DNA from 3 places in the Streptomyces sp. NPDC007157 genome. Region 1 is predicted to be linked to each of the others. Evidence: riboswitches for the same ligand, from Rfam matches in the RefSeq annotation. Region 1 holds a riboswitch; each other region holds the start of a gene.
The links. A riboswitch is a leader RNA that binds a small molecule or an ion and turns the genes downstream of it on or off. The one in region 1 is predicted to bind S-adenosylmethionine.
Positions count from the first base shown of each region.

Region 1 (3,270 bases):
CTGGCGGGCAGGTGGTAGAAGTTGCCCAGCTGGGAGGAGAAGGAGCCGCGCAGGATGTCGGGGTCGGCGCGGGTCACGTTCCCCCACACCACGTCGAAGTCACCTGACTGGAGAGTGGTGGCGAACTGGGTGACCGGCAGCTGCTTGAGCACCACGTCGATCCCGACGGCCTTGAGCTGCTGCTGAACCAGCTCCAGCGCCGGCTGGTTGGTGGCGGAGTTGGGGAACCAGGTGATGGTCAGGCTCAGCTTCTTGCCGCCCTTGGTGCGGACGTCGTCGCCGTCGGCCTTCCAACCGGCCTGATCCAGCAGGGACTTGGCCTTGGCCGCGTCGAAGGACAGGTCCGAGGAGAGATCCGTGTAGTCGGGCGTGGTGTGCGCCAGGATGCTGGTCGCCGGCTGGGTGCCGGTCGGGAAGACGGTGTCGGCGATCTGCTTCCGGTCGACGGCGGCCAGGATCGCCTGGCGCACCTTCGTGTCCTTCAGCAGGGGCCGCGAGTTGTTGAGTCCGAGACCGAACACCACGCCGGGGTTGGCCCGGCTCTGCAGGGCGACCTGGCCGCCCTTGAGCGCCGCCTCGTTCGCCTTGCCGACGCTGCTGATCACGTCCACCTGCCCGGACTGGAGACTGCCGGCCCGCACTCCCGCCTCGGGCACGACCTTGAACACCAGCTTGTCCAGGTAGGCCTCGCCCTTCTTCGACCACAGCGAGGAACCCCAGTCGTACCCGGTCCGCCTGGCCAGGGTGACCGACTGGTTCTGCACGTACTGCTTCAGCTCGAACGGCCCCGAGCCGACCACGCCGTCACTGCACTTCTGCTGCGGGGACTTCCGCACGCTCGCCGACGACTCGATACCCAGCGAGTGAGTCGAAGTCGCTTGCAGGAACTGCGCGTTGGGCTGCTTGAAGGACACCTTGACGGTGAGCGGGTCGACCACGGCGGTGCTCTTGACGCCGCTCAGATAGCCCTCGGCGAGGGTGCCCAGGGCGCCGAGCTTGGGTACCGCGTCGAAGTTGTCCTTGACCACCTGGGCGGTCAACTTGGAGCCGTCGCTGAAGGTGACCCCCGACCGCAGGTGGAACGTGAACGTCGTCGCGTCGGTGCTGATGTCCCAGCTCTTGGCGAGCCACGGCACGATCTTGCCGGTCTTCGGGTCCTGGTCGGTCAGGGAGTCCACGATCTGGCGCACCGAGTAGATGGTGTCGTTGCTGCCGACCTGCTGCGGATCCACGCAGCCGGCGTCGGATCCCACCGCGAAGGTCAGGGTTCCGCCGTTCTTCGCCGGGCCGCTTCCGCCGCCGGAGCCGTCGTCGCCCGAACCGCACGCGGTCAGCAGGACGCTGGTGGTCAGGAGCGCGGCCAGGGGCGCCCATCGGGAGGGTCTGAAATCCGGAAGTGCAGTCACGGAGGGCTTTCTCCTACTCGTGTCACCCGGCACGGGGTGCCGGGTGTCGGGGCGCGAGGCACGGCCGTGCAGGGGCGTGCGGCCCCGGCCGGGGGAGGCGCTGTGCAGACGGAGGGCGAACGCAGGGCAGGTGGACGACACCGGGGACCGGTGGCGAGGGGAAGGGCGGCACGAAGAGGCCGTAGCCGGTGACAGAGGTCACCGGCGGCAGGCGGGCCTGGTCAGACCCGACAGAGGCAGCTGGTCGAGCGCTTCAGATCGATGTGGCGCCGGCGTGAGAGCCGGGAGTACGCCGTGGCGTCGGCGGGGGAGGCGGCCGGGTCATCGCTGTGTCGCATGCCGGTCCCTCCTCGTCTCCGGCCCCCGTCACGGGGCCACGCGCTTGCGGGAGTCATCGGTGAACCCGCCGGGCTTTCACCTGGAGCACCCCACCGCGTGGGAGGGTTGCCGGTCAGCGAGCCAGGGCTTGACGCTGACACTCAATGCCGTTGGCGATCGTACGGATCGATTTTGTCGTACGTCAATGCCGCGACCGATGTCCCGTTCGAGCGGATGCGACCATCTCAAGTGCCGGGACGCGTGGTGGACGCACCTTGTGTCGTGTGCTTTGATCCGGCCATGGAGACCGCAGGTCAGGCACGCGCCGTGCTGCTCGACCCGTTCTGGGTGGGCCGCCGGGCCGACCAGTTCGACCAGACCTGTCGCTGACCACCAGCTCCCCTCAGCTCAGCTCACCTCCTTCTCCTCGAAGCGCGTGAATACGCCGCGCGGCCCTTTTCACCGGCGTGTCCGTCGCGCGCACACCCGACCGCCCCGCCGCAACCCGTCGGAATGAGAGGCATGGCCGTCAACAGCATTGCTCCTGCAGGGGTGTTCGCCGCGCTGCGGGTCCGTGACTACCGGATCTACTGGAGCACGGGCCTGGTGTCCAACATCGGCAGCGCCATGCAGGGTGTCGCGCTGGACTGGTTCGTCCTGACGCTCACCCACAGCGGAACCGCGCTCGGCTGGGTCGCCGGACTCCAGTTCGCCCCCGTGCTGCTGTTCGGCCTGTGGGGCGGGGTCATCGCCGACCGGTACGACCGCCGGACCCTGCTCCTGTGGACCCAGACGCTGTACGCGGTCCAGGCCCTGCTCCTGACGGTCATCGTGTTCTCCGGCCATGCCGCGCTGTGGCTGCTGTACGTCCTGTCGTTCGCGCTCGGCTGCGTGTTCACGGTGGAGAACCCGGCACGCCTGTCCTTCGTCACCGAACTGGTCGGACGGCCCCTGATCCCGAAAGCGGCGGGCCTGAACATCCTGTCCCTGAACGCCGCCCGCCTGATCGGTCCCGCGATCGCCGGTGTGCTGATCGGGGCGATCGGAACCGGATGGGTCTTCGCCCTCAACGCCGTGTCCTTCACCGTCGTCCTCGCGGGTCTGCTGTCGATCCGGCCACGGTCACCGGAGACGCACGCCGCCTCCAGGCCGCCGTGGACCGGGGCGGGCGCGGAGGGGCTGCGCTATGTGGCGGCCCGACCCGAACTCGTGGGTGTGTTCACCGTCTTCGGCCTGGTCGCCACCTTCGCGGTCAACTTCCCCACCACGCTGACCCTGTTCGCCGGGCGCGTCTTCGACGTCGGTTCCCGGGGACTCGGCCTCATGAACACCGCACTGGCCGTGGGCACCGTCGCCGGCACGGTCGCCGCCACGCGCGGGGTCTCGCCCCGGGTACGGACGGTCGTCGTCGGCGCGCTGCTGTTCGGCGGTTTCGAGGCACTGGCGGCGGTCATGCCCACCTACCCCGCCTTCCTCGCCCTGCTGCTGCCGGCCGGCTTCACGCTGATGACGTTGAACACGGCGGTGAGCGCCTTCGTCCAGTCGG
Region 1 covers NZ_JBEYFE010000003.1:304,128-307,397, reverse strand. The annotation lists gene ABZ642_RS06880 (ABC transporter substrate-binding protein) at 1-1,406, opposite strand, end outside; gene ABZ642_RS06875 (putative leader peptide) at 1,628-1,744, opposite strand; SAM riboswitch class IV at 1,780-1,893, opposite strand; gene ABZ642_RS06870 (MFS transporter) at 2,247-3,270, shown strand, end outside.

Region 2 (3,270 bases), on a different contig from region 1:
GAAGGTAATGTTCGGTCATTCGATCAGCCTGTCAGCAGGTCAGCCGCCGGCCACGGCCGGGATGATGGAGACGCCGGCACCGTCCGGGGTGGCCGTCTCCAGTCCCTGCTCGAACCGCACGTCGTCGTCATTGACGTACACATTCACGAACCGGCGCAGCTTGCCCTCGTCGTCGAGAACACGGGCGGCGATCCCGGTGTGGTTCTTCTCCAGGTCGGAGATGACCTCGCCGAGGGTGCCGCCTTCGGCGCTGACTTCTGCCTGACCACCGGTGTAGGTGCGCAGGATGGTGGGGATGCGAACGGTGACGCTCACGTTTGAACCTCCGATCGGGGGCAACGCCCTGTTTTTCTACGGCTGACTCAGGCGAGCCCGGCCTCGCGGAAAGACTCGAGATTCGGACGGATGGTCGCCGTGAGCCCCGTCCCGGCCACGGCGTCCAGCGTCTTCAGTCCATCACCCGTGTTGAGTACAACGATCGACTTCGCCGGATCGATCAGCCCATTCTCGATGAGCTTCCTGGTGACTCCGACCGTCACCCCGCCCGCGGTCTCCGCGAAGATTCCCTCGGTCCGCGCGAGCAGCTTGATCGCGTCGACGACCTGCTCGTCGGTGACGTCCTCCACCGCACCGCCGGTACGGCGCGCGATGTCCAGGACGTACGGCCCGTCGGCCGGGTTGCCGATGGCCAGCGACTTGGCGATGGTGTTCGGCTTCTGCGGCCGCACCACGTCGTGGCCCGCCTTGTACGCCACCGACACCGGCGAGCACCCCTCGGCCTGCGCGCCGAAGATCTTGTACGGCTTGTCCTCGACGAGCCCGAGCTTGATCAGCTCCTGCAGCCCCTTGTCGATCTTCGTGAGCTGCGAGCCGGAGGCGATCGGAACGACCAGCTGGTCCGGGAGCCGCCAGCCGAGCTGCTCGCAGATCTCGTACGCCAGGGTCTTGGAGCCCTCCGCGTAGTACGGCCGCAGGTTGACGTTGACGAAGCCCCAGCCCTCGCCGGCCGAGTCACCGATCAGCTCGGAGCAGAAACGGTTCACATCGTCGTAGTTGCCCTCGATGCCGACGAGCTCGCCGCCGTAGATCGCGGCCATGACGATCTTGCCCTGCTCCAGGTCGTGCGGGATGAACACACAGGAGCGGAAGCCGGCCCGGGCGGCGGCGGCACCGACCGCGCCGGCCAGGTTGCCGGTGGAGGAGCAGGAGAGGGTGGTGTAGCCGAAGGCGCGCGCGGCCTCGACGGCCTGGGCGACGACCCGGTCCTTGAAGGAGTGCGTCGGGTTGCCGGAGTCGTCCTTGACGTACAGGCCGCCGGTGACGCCCAGTTCCTTCGCCAGGTTGTCGGCCTGGACGAGCTTGGTCCAGCCCGGGTTGATGTTCGGCTTGGTCGCCACGTCCGCGGGGACGGGCAGCAGCGGCGCGTAACGCCAGATGTTCGCGGGACCCGCTTCGATCCGCTTCCGCAGCTCCTCGGTGTCGTAGGCCGAGAAGTCGTACGCGATCTCGAGCGGGCCGAAACACTCCTCGCAGGCGAACACCGGGCCGAGCGGCACCCGGTGGCCGCACTCGCGGCAGCTCAGGGCAGTGGCGGGACCGAGGTCGACGGTCGTGGAGTCGGTGGTGGTCGCAGCAGTCTGCACAGCCATGTGAGGCGAGGCCCTTTCTCCTCATCTTCCTCACGACGCATCTCGCCGTGAGACGGATTTGGCACCTTCCCTAGCCGGGAGCCTCGCGAGTGATCGACAGTGATCAGCGATCCACGAGTAACCGACTGGAGGGTTGCCGGGGCTTCATCGGGCCGTATCCCTCTGCCCCTCTGGATGAGCGGTATGCGGTTGTCAACGACCGGTGACCCCAGGACATGCGATGGTCATCGGCGTTGTTCAAGACTGTAACCGAAGGCCAGGACAGTTGAGAGTGTCGTCCGAACCGCGAGATGGATCACACCTCGCAGTGTGATCGTGACAGTGAGGAGCCGCTGACTGTGCTGGAAGAAGTCGAGCGCTGGCTGGCCACCCGCTCCTGGTCCATGAACGATCGCCCGCTGCACCGGATACTCGCCGCCAAGCAGCGCACCGGGCAGTCCGTCTCCGTGGTGCTGCCCGCGCTCAACGAGGAGGCGACCGTCGGCGACATCGTCGCGATCATCCGTCACGACCTGATGCGGCAGGCGCCGCTCGTCGACGAGATCGTGGTCGTCGACTCCGGTTCCACCGACCGTACGGCGGCGGTGGCCGCGGCGGCCGGCGCCCGGGTCGTGCACCGCGACACGATCCTGCCGCGCATCCCCGCCGTCCCCGGCAAGGGCGAGGTGCTCTGGCGCTCCCTCCTGGTCACCACCGGCGACATCGTCTGCTTCATCGACGCCGACCTGCGTGACTTCTCCTCCGACTTCGTCACCGGGATCGTCGGCCCGCTGCTGACCGACCCGGACGTGGACCTGGTCAAGGCGATGTACGACCGTCCGCTCGCCGGCTCGGCCGGACAGGGCGGCCGGGTCACCGAACTGATGGCCCGCCCGCTGCTGAACATGCACTGGCCGCAGCTGGCCGGGTTCGTCCAGCCGCTCGGCGGCGAGTACGCGGCCCGCCGCTCGCTCCTCGAACAGCTTCCCTTCCCGGTCGGCTACGGCGTGGAGCTGGGCATGCTGGTCGACGCCCTGCACCTGGTGGGCCTGGACGCCCTCGCCCAGGTCGACGTGGGGGTCCGCAAACACCGTCACCAGGACGGCCAGGCCCTCGGCCGGATGTCCGCCGCGATCTACCGCACGGCCCAGCTGCGGCTGGCCCGCGGCCACCTGATCCGCCCCTCCCTCACCCAGTTCGAACGCGGTGAGGACGGCTTCGAACCGCGCACCTACTCCGTGGACACCGAGGAACGGCCGCCGATGGCGGAGATCGCCGAGTACGCCGAGCGCCGGGTGGCGTGACTTCTACGTACGGCCGTATACGGCGGCGCGTCGGGCACGGCCGTACGTTTGAGCGTTTCCGGGCCGGGCTAGGTTGTGGCGTATGGCTTCCACCAGCGGTGCTGAGGTGCTGGTCGCGTCCAACCGCGGCCCGGTTTCGTATGAAGTGGGCGAAGGCGGTGCGCTGCACGCCAAGCGGGGCGGCGGCGGGCTCGTCTCGGGTCTGTCGGCGATCGGGCCGGACGCGAACGCGGTGTGGGTGTGCGCGGCGCTGAGCGACGGCGACCGGGAGGCGGTACGGCGGGCCGAGGGCGGCCGGCTGCCGGCCGGGGACACCGGCGGGCAGCAGGTCCGGATGC
Region 2 covers NZ_JBEYFE010000010.1:244,249-247,518, forward strand. The annotation lists gene ABZ642_RS20735 (MoaD/ThiS family protein) at 40-315, opposite strand; gene thrC (threonine synthase) at 363-1,649, opposite strand; SAM riboswitch class I at 1,668-1,830, opposite strand; gene ABZ642_RS20745 (glucosyl-3-phosphoglycerate synthase) at 1,988-2,932, shown strand; gene ABZ642_RS20750 (trehalose-6-phosphate synthase) at 3,015-3,270, shown strand, end outside.
Region 2: linked by a shared signal. The riboswitch ahead of thrC (threonine synthase) and the one ahead of ABZ642_RS06875 (putative leader peptide) in region 1 are both predicted to bind S-adenosylmethionine.

Region 3 (3,270 bases), on a different contig from region 1:
CGCTCACCCCTGAGGGCCCCTGGCTGTCACGGCGTTCGCGCGCACGGGCGAGGCGCTCCTGCTCAGCGGCCTTGGCTGCCTGACGCGCGGTCACCGGGTCCGTCATGTCGTACACGTCGACAGGTTATCCATGGGGTCTGACAATCCATATGGCTTCGTACGTATCGTGACCTTGGGCGATGGGCGATGGGCGATGGGCGATGGGCGATGGGCGATGGGCGATGGGCGTTTCGGCGTCACCGGCCGAGTTCCGGCGGTCCTGTGTCCACCGGACGTAGCGGGGCTTCATCCCTGCCGCGGACGGCGTTGCCGTTCGCGTCGTCCGCGGAGTATCGCGAGGTCAGTCCGCGCTGTCCACGAAGGAGCGGGCCAGGCGGCGCAGTGGAGACGTCTTGTCCCACACGTGCCAGCGCGCACCGCACAGAGGGTCGGTCTCGTACGTCACCTCCGCCGGGAAGTCGTGGGCTCTGACCCGCTCGGCCGGCGGGCCGGTGAGGGTCCTGCCGCAGTGGGGACAGTGGTCCGGGGTCCGCATGGGGTACATGCCCATCGTCATCGCTCCTGCCGTACGTCGGCGCTCGTGCGGGGTCAGCGGCCGTCCTGAGTCCCGTCAGCCGGGGGACGCCATGCCCTCCGATCACTCCTCGGGAACGCCGCCCATCCACTCATGGCGACGGTGTTGCTGTCGCACGCGGACACCCGCCATGCGTCGGGAGTCCAGCTGAAGATCGCGTCCTGGCCGAAGCGTCGGCCCAGTTCACGCGCCGCGCCGTCGCTCAAGCCGACGACGGCGACACTCTCCTCGACGTGCGTACCGCACGCGTCGCCTCCCGTCGCGGGCCACCAGGTGAGTCGCTGCCGGTCGAGCTCGTCGAGCAACAAGCCGTGAGCACGGGTGCTGTACTCGGCGGAGGCGGTACGGCCACGCGGATTCCAGGCCGTGATCACATGAAGGGTGGCGTCCCCGGCCGGTTCCGGGAAGGCCCCCTCGGCCGTGCCTGGCGAACGCGGTTCGACCCGTACGGTCCGGTCGTGGAAGTGGATGTCCACGACTGCGAGACGGTAGAGCTCCCAGTTCTGGGGCGTGTCGGGTGCGTCTTCGGGTGCGTCTACGGCGTGCACAAGGGCCTCCTGCGGAACGAAGGACCCCCTTACACGTCGGGCAGGGAGATCGATGCCTGCTCCCATGGGGTCATGGGAGCGCGGTGTTGCTTTGGAAGGCTACTCACACGGTGTGGGAGACAACCGACCGATGGCTACCCCCGGCGGTGCTCGGCCGGGCTGGCCGAACGGCAAGTTGCCACGAATCCGGTCGTGAAGCAAGGGTTTTGGAGCACATTGCGAGGGCCCGCGACGGATGTTACTTTTCCGCTCGATCATGAGTTCCAGCGCCAAGCCCCGGCTCGCTGGACGGCGTCCGGTCCATTGTGGATGCCCCGGGACACGACCGATCCACGCACGTGGTGCGTGGGTAACCGCAGATCACCGGGGTGCGGCACGTGCGCTACCGGGGTCCTTCGACTCCGGGAGGCTGCCCCATCATGTCCGTTCCCTCCGAGACAGAGCCCCGCCGCGCGGGCCTGCCGGTCATCGACCTCACCGCCGCTCGGGAACTGTTTCGCACAGCTGAGGCGAGTGGCCTCGGTTCGCCGGGGACCGATGACCTTTTCGGCCAATGGCTCGACCGCGGATCCGACATAGCCTTCTACCGCACCTCGGATCGGCCCCTGCAAGCTCGGGCCGTCGAACAGCGGGACGGTGTGCCTGAGCGGCTGAGCAACAGCCGTATCGGCGACGCCACATTGGTGGCTGTCTGTCTCAACCCGCGCCGGGACGCGCCCTCGCATCAGGCGGATCAGGTGGACCCAGTCTCCGCAGAGCCCGAGAAGGCAGGGAAAGCCGAGGAGAGCGTCGAGGCCGAGGAGACGGGCACCTGTACCTGCGCGCATGGCGGCATGCCTGGTCTCTGTTGGGGATACGAGGCGGACGAAGGCGCTGCGTTCCTCTGACGACTGGGATCGCTGACGGCCGGGTTCGTACGTGAGTCATCACGCACAGGCCCGACGCGCTTACGGCGGCACTGTGTGAGCGGGGTTGGATTGCCTGTACGCGGTGTGTGTGCCGCGGCCGGCCCCGGATGACGACTGCGCACGTCGGCGCCGGGACGCGGAGTCCCGCGACCCGGTGGTGCGCGATGTTCTTCAAAGCCTTTGGGAAACAACCAACCCAACCAAACCCACCCTGCCGGTACGCGAGTTGGGGTGCCACTCGTTCGAGTGACGGAAGCGTCAGGTGGTCGGGTGGGTGAGGTACGGTCGCGGCACACAACCACAGACAGAGAACGGCCCCCGGCAGGACGGCAATCCCAACGAGGGCCTGACCACTCAGGAAGAGTCGAGCTTCCCCAATGGCTGACCCGCAGTCTAACGCGGCCGTGCCCGCGTACCCGTCGCCCGAGCACTCGTTGCCCGCGCCTCCGCAACTCCCACCGGACGCACCCCGCGCCGGAGTCCTCCACGTACGGCACCGCCACACCGAGCGGTACACCGTCGTCGGCAACCACCTCGCCCAACACCCTCGCCTCTCGGCCGCCGCCATCGGCATCGGTGTGCACATCCAGTCCCTGCCTGACGGCGCCTCGGTGACCATCAAGGCTCTGAGCCTGCGCTTTTCGGAGGGAGAGGTGACGATCGGCAAGGCGTTGAGGGAGTTGGAGGAGGCCGGGTATCTGGTCCGCCGCCGGGTGCCGCTCGGCGGTGGCCGCATCGCCACGCGCACGTTCTTCCTGGACTGTCCGGGGGCTGTACGGGGCTCGGTGAGGGGGCGCGGGGCGGTCGACGCGTCTGTCCAAGGGGCTGGAGGTGAGCCGCCGGAGCCTTTGGCCGTGCCGGTCCCTGCCGACGACGTACCGGCTACGGTGCCGGAGTCTGCGGATGCCCTGCGGTCCGCTTCGTCGTCGTCAACGCCCGTGCCTACGCAAGCTGTTGGCCTTGAGGCCGGTACGGGACTCACCGGTCCTGCGGCCGAGCTTCTGGCCCGCCTGCGCCTCGTGGACTCGCGGCTGCTGCTGTCCGTGCGGGACGTTCAGCGGCTCGTGCCCGCCGTCGAGACGTGGCTCGCCCGTTCGGCCACACCTGACCAGATCAGGCGCACCCTCACGGCCAGCCTGCCGTCCGAGGCCGTCCCGATCCATCACCCGGCCCGGCTCCTCGAATACCGCCTGACCGCTCTCCTACCGCCACCGCTGCCGACAGCGCCTCTTCGGGGTAG
Region 3 covers NZ_JBEYFE010000012.1:14,679-17,948, reverse strand. The annotation lists gene ABZ642_RS22310 (hypothetical protein) at 1-106, opposite strand, end outside; gene ABZ642_RS22305 (hypothetical protein) at 341-550, opposite strand; gene ABZ642_RS22300 (DUF3293 domain-containing protein) at 589-1,122, opposite strand; SAM riboswitch class IV at 1,375-1,484, shown strand; gene ABZ642_RS22295 (hypothetical protein) at 1,542-2,009, shown strand.
Region 3: linked by a shared signal. The riboswitch ahead of ABZ642_RS22295 (hypothetical protein) and the one ahead of ABZ642_RS06875 (putative leader peptide) in region 1 are both predicted to bind S-adenosylmethionine.